2 regions of the Paenibacillus sp. FSL R5-0519 genome follow, and region 2 is predicted to be linked to the other one. Evidence: riboswitches for the same ligand, from Rfam matches in the RefSeq annotation. Region 2 holds a riboswitch; the other holds the start of a gene.
What was found. A riboswitch is a leader RNA that binds a small molecule or an ion and turns the genes downstream of it on or off. The one in region 2 is predicted to bind thiamine pyrophosphate.

Region 1: another riboswitch for thiamine pyrophosphate. It lies ahead of MKY73_RS27345 (ABC transporter substrate-binding protein); the one in region 2 lies ahead of thiC (phosphomethylpyrimidine synthase ThiC).

Annotation. Positions count from the first base shown of each region.
Region 1 is NZ_CP150234.1:6,100,185-6,103,367, forward strand. It holds gene MKY73_RS27340 (phospholipase D family protein) at 1-1,256, opposite strand, end outside; TPP riboswitch at 1,501-1,613, shown strand; gene MKY73_RS27345 (ABC transporter substrate-binding protein) at 1,833-2,873, shown strand; gene MKY73_RS27350 (thiamine-binding protein) at 3,138-3,183, shown strand, end outside.
Region 2 is NZ_CP150234.1:5,868,416-5,871,598, reverse strand. It holds gene MKY73_RS26330 (IclR family transcriptional regulator) at 1-503, shown strand, start outside; TPP riboswitch at 652-765, shown strand; gene thiC (phosphomethylpyrimidine synthase ThiC) at 1,182-2,966, shown strand.

The sequences.
Region 1 (3,183 bases), 230 kb from region 2:
GCCTCTGTTAGTTGGTTGGCGAATGCAGAACCGGAAATGACCACAGCGGATTCGGTATTGAGGAAGGCAGATCTGGGATCAAGATTATACGAACCAACCATGCTGAGGTAATCATCCATGACAAATGATTTGCCGTGTATGGAATAAGGGCCTTGGTATTCATAAATGGCCAGACTGGTATCAAGCAACATTTCCTTAGAGCTTAAGTATCCCGCGAAAGCCAAAGGGTTAGGGGTCTGCTGGATTGAATTGGTTAGCATGATCCATTCTGCTTTTGGATTCATCGACAGATGTACTGCTTTCTCCATTTTCTTAGTGGGAATGGCATATGGCGTCTGAAAGTATACTTTCGAGTTTGCTTGATTGGCGAAATGAACAAATGCTCTCCACATGATCGGGTCTTTATACAGTCTTTTGATTGGATTGTGAATGAAAGCAACGTGGTCGGAATGAAGCGCTCCTCGAACCCACTCCTTAGGCAACACTTTCACAAAAGGATCGCTCTGAGCCTGTGCTTCTTTATATAACTCGGCCAGTTGAGCCAGCTCTTTTAACCCTTTTGCATGATGCTGACGTTTTGCATGTTTTTCTGGTTTGGTGAATGGATGGTTCCATAACTGATCTAGATATTGTTTCATTTCAACAACCGTGCTGTTCGTATTATCGTTTGCATTGTAAACAAGGACATCGCGATCAAAAACATAGTCTTTTGGGGGTTGCAATGCCATGTATTTATCACCAATATTTTGGCCGCCAATGATGCCATATGTGTTGTCTACAAGAAGGATCTTGTCATGCAGACGATTATGCCATGTCCATGGCATAAATAGGTGGAGTGGTTCATAATATCTTAATTCCACATTGGGATGAGCTGCAATGGCATCTGGAATATCACGCAATTCTCCGCGCATGCTGTGAAAAATCCCGTCTAAAATGATTCGAACTTGAACCCCCCGATCAGCCGCATCGAATAAAGCAGCAAAAAAAAGCTGAGATGTTTTTCCTTTTTGAATGGAGTAATAGGCCAGGTCGATGCTTGTTTTTGCCTCTCGAATGGTCTGGATTCTCACCTGACCCGATTGAAAGCCGTCCTCCAGGAGCATTACACGATCTGTTGTACTTCCTTCTGTTAACGATTTTTGTATATCCGTATTTTCAATAGCAGATGGAGACGGAACCAAAAATAAAAGGTAGGCTGTGAAAAAAACGTAGGCACTATAACACAGAATCATTGCGATTATGGTTTTAAGGATCATTCAGTACTCCCCCATTTTTATGTAAAAGTAATTATTGGTATAGCAGTACTATCTCCTTTTGTCTCTAAATTATGTTGTTTAAATGAATCAAGCTGCTCGGCTCAAGGCCAAACGATCAAAAACTAATCACCGAAGCGGCTTAGAAGCAAGTAGACGATGACCCGAAATCCGTTCCCATCCAGTTCTTGACTGGACACAACTGGGCCTCTGGCCTATAATTACACCTAGTAATGCCCGTAACTTCATAGTTTCCCAGGGGAGTCGGAATTGGCCGGCTGAGAGTGTATCCCACCAAGATACTAACCCTTAGACCTGATCTGGATCATGCCAGCGTAGGAATCGGAGTATATCGAAATGGCACAGCCCTATGGCTGAACGCCACCTCTCTAACGCCTGCACGCGTCCCGGATTACGGGGCGCTTTTTTAATGTTCTTTTATATAGCCAGAGAGCTAAAAAAAGTGACGTTATCCGGATCATAGCTGGTATAAATCTGTCGATTTATGCAAGAAGCTTGGATATGAAGCCAAGGAGTACCCGTGCCACTGGCCGGACATACCGAAGGAGAGAATCACAGATGAAATGGCGTAAAACAATGGGACTATTGCTCTTATGTGTACTACTGGTGACTGTGGCCGCATGTGGCGGTAAAGAAGCTGCCCCGGCTGAACAGAACGGCAGCACGAATACGGAGAGCAGCAATGAGGGCGACAACGCAGCCCTGAAGGATATTAAAGTGGTGCTCGACTGGACACCAAACACGAATCATACCGGCTTGTATGCGGCCGTAGACCAAGGTTTTTATAAGGCCGAAGGCTTGAACGTGGAGATTGTTCAGCCAGGTGCCGGCGGCGCAGATACGATGGTTGCATCCAATGAAGTGCCTTTTGGCGTAAGTTATCAGGAGAGTGTAACCCAAGCCCGCACACAGGGTGTTCCACTCGTCTCCATCGCAGCAGTGATTCAGCATAATACATCCGGGTTCGCTGCTCCTGCGGATCGGAATATCAAGTCGCCGAAAGATTTTGAAGGCAAAACCTATGGCGGGTGGGGTTCCCCTGTGGAAGAAGCCGTGATGCAATCCATTATGGAGGGCGAAGGTGCGGATGTATCCAAAGTAAAAAACATTAACATGGGTGACGCCGACTTTTTCACCGCAGTAAAAAGGGACATTGATTTTGCGTGGATTTTCTATGCCTGGACGGGGATTGAAGCTGAACTGCGCGGGGAACCGATCGACATGTTATATGTGAAGGATTATTCCGATGCACTGGATTACTACACGCCTGTCCTCGTAACGAACGAGCAGACGATTCAGAACGACCCTGAGCTGGTGAAAGCATTCCTGAAAGCCACTTCCGAAGGGTATCAATACGCGATTGATCATCCCGAAGAAGCAGCGAACATCCTGGTCAAAGCCGTCCCGGATCTGGACAAGGAATTGGTACTGGCAAGCCAGAAATGGCTGAGTCCGAAGTACACGGATGACGCCCCGCGCTGGGGAGAACAGAAACAGGAAGTGTGGCAGAACTACACGGACTGGATGTTTAGCAAAAAACTGCTGGATGAACAGATCGATGTGAGCAAAGCATATACGAACGAGTTTCTACCCCAATAATAATCTAGCTGTTAAGTTGACCTTTATGTGCACAAGAACGAAGAATGCAGAACCCATCTGAAGAAACGGAGTGTTCGCCTAAAAGCTTTCTGAAAGAAAGCTTCATCGGAAGCATACGCTATCCCCGGATTTCCCCATTGAAAATGGATTCAAGAAATCTGGGGATAACAGCGATCGGAAGAGGGTACTGCAATCGAAGTGGTAAAGTGTAAATTCCCTAGGTTCAGCTTATATAACCCAACCCGAAAGGAAAAGTGATCTCTCATGGCAAGCACACTACTTAGCATTCAGGTTATTCCAAAAACGCCAA
Region 2 (3,183 bases):
GTGATGATCCCGCTATTCTGCTGCTGCCTGCGATGGAGCGACTGAGAGATCGATTGGGGGAGACCGTGAGTCTGTACCTGCGTGATGGCAGTGAGCGGATTCGGATTCAGGCTGTGCAAAGTGATCAGGCGATTCGCCGGGTCGCTCCCGTCGGTGTTAGACTCCCGCTGTCTGTTGGCGCATCCAGCAAAGTCTTGATGGCGTTTGCCACGGACGAGGATCGTGAGGAACTGATGAACGGGCCGGAGTGGCCGGTGTTTATTGATCCGGCGGTGTATTTGGCGCAAATGGGAGATATCCGGGATAACGGATATGCGACGAGTTATGAGGAGCGTGAGCCGGGAGCTGCTGCGGTATCTGTACCGATTATGGATCGCCGAGGCAATATTGCAGCTGCCCTCTCGGTCTCAGGGCCTGTTAGTCGACTCTCACAGGAGACATTGCATGAATACGCACCTGTGTTGAAGGATGCTGCTACGCAGATGGGGCTTATGTTATCCTGATGTTGAGGTAAGGTTTTTCTCCAATTGAGCTGGTGATCTGGAATATAAAGGTTGTTTTTATGTTCCGGTTGCGCTACTCTGTAATGGACGGCCCAGTGGGGCCAGCTTCATTGAATATGAATGGCGGCTTATGTAAGCCGCAACTTGTTAACGTTACTGGGGGAGTCCGAATTGTCCGGACTGAGACGGAATCGCATGAGATTCCGGACCCTTTGCACCTGATCTGGATCATACCAGCGTAGGGAAGTAATCGGCGATATGACCACAACCACCACATGTGACTCTTGAAGGTCTCCGATAAGGAGCTGCACACAGGAGCATTATTGGTGATGGACATTCAAGTCGGTTCCTTCGGGGACCGGCTTTTTTTATTACAGTGAACGGGCGATATATCACAGACTCCATGGACTGCTTTTTCAATAACCTGCGAAAGTGGGCTTGGATGAAGAGAGTACTTGGCGTAGATCCATGATATGTGCTAACTTCGGGTCTGTTGTGAACTGTACATGAAAATGTCTCCGCTGGTCTGCTGTAGGATCGCTCTTTCTTCTCTGCGCTCTGCATGATTTGGGATAGGTACGTAAGCAAGCCAATGATGCTACCAACCAAACCAGCGAACGAACACTAAGGAGGAGACGAGCGAACATGAGTACAGGAAATCAAACGGGACAGCAAGCGATGGAACAGGAACATAACGGTCAGCAGGTGGAAAAGGAAACAGGAGCGGCCGGACGGGTTCAGCCCTTTCCGGGCAGCCGCAAAGTCTACATTCAGGGCTCACGGCCGGACATAGCTGTACCGGAGCGTGAGATAGCCCTTCATGACACGAATACTCCCCAAGGGGTGGAGCATAACGAACCGCTGCGTGTCTACGATACGAGCGGCCCCATGACCGATCCCGAATTCCAGATGGATATTCGGAAGGGATTACCTGCGCTCCGAAATCATTGGATTATGGAACGCGGTGATGTTGAAGCATATGAGGGCAGAGCCGTTCAACCCGAGGATAACGGATTAAAGCCTGGAGGGCGGAGAGCCGGGGCAGAGGAATACCCTGGATTTCGGGGACAACCACTGCGTGCTCAGGCTGGGCGTTGTGTCACGCAGATGCATTATGCACGGCAGGGCATGATTACACCAGAGATGGAGTATGCCGCTATCCGTGAAGGCGTGGAACCTGAATTCGTGCGGCAGGAGTTGGCGAGTGGACGGGCTATTCTTCCCTCCAACATCAACCACCCGGAGAGTGAGCCGATGTTGATTGGTCGTCATTTTCACGTGAAGATCAATGCCAATATCGGCAATTCCGCTGTATCTTCCTCCATCGAGGAAGAAGTCGAGAAGATGACCTGGGCGGTACGATGGGGATCAGATACGATGATGGATCTGTCCACAGGCAAAAACATTCATACCACCCGGGAATGGATCATTCGTAACTCCCCAGTGCCGATTGGTACGGTGCCGCTGTATCAGGCGCTGGAGAAGGTGAATGGAGAGGCTGAGGCGCTGACCTGGGAGTTGTACCGTGACACGCTCATTGAGCAGGCAGAGCAGGGCGTGGATTACTTTACGATTCATGCAGGGGTGCTGCTGCGTTACATTCCGATGACCGCCAAGCGGATGACAGGCATTGTGTCCCGGGGCGGGTCCATTATGGCAGCATGGTGCCTGGCGCATCATCAGGAGAATTTTTTGTACACCCATTTTGAAGAAATCTGCGAAATTATGAAAAGGTATGATGTGGCGTTCTCTCTCGGGGATGGACTGCGCCCAGGAAGCATCTACGATGCCAATGACGAAGCTCAGATGGCGGAGCTTGCTACACTTGGGGAATTAACGCAGATCGCGTGGAAGCATGATGTGCAGGTGATGATTGAAGGCCCGGGTCATGTACCGATGCATAAGATCAAGGAGAATGTGGATCTTCAGATGGAGATATGCCAAGAGGCACCATTCTACACACTGGGGCCACTGACGACCGACATTGCCCCGGGATACGATCATATTACGTCCGCTATTGGTGCGGCCATGATCGGCTGGTTCGGTACGTCCATGCTCTGTTACGTTACGCCAAAAGAACATTTGGGGCTTCCCAACAAGGATGATGTACGCGAAGGGGTTATTGCCTACAAGATCGCAGCCCATGCCGCGGATCTGGCGAAAGGCCATCCACGCGCCCAGCGCCGGGATGATGCGCTGTCCAAGGCACGCTTCGAGTTCCGCTGGCGGGATCAGTTTAACCTGTCACTCGACCCGGAACGGGCACTGTCCTACCATGATGAAACGCTGCCGGCAGAAGGGGCCAAAGAAGCTCATTTCTGCTCGATGTGCGGGCCGAAGTTCTGTAGCATGCGCATTACGCAAGACATTCGTGCTTTTGCGGCGGATAAAGGATTGTCCGAGAATGAGGCTGTAGCAGCGGGTATGCAGGAAAAGGCAGAAGAGTATCGGACACGTTCCTAAGCGCGGGTACAGCGCAAGCTGGGAAGTCTGACATCATTTGAAGGTGAGCATACTGCTATCATATCTTCTTCGTCGTATTGATCAGCTTCCTGATACTTTTTATCAGTATTATGGTTGATTGTCTGACAGATGTTTAATAAAATGAATGTAAGTAAACACAAATAAGAGTAGCCAGGCCAATGGCTACTCCTGCACAGCATTTGCGGTGGGTATTCCT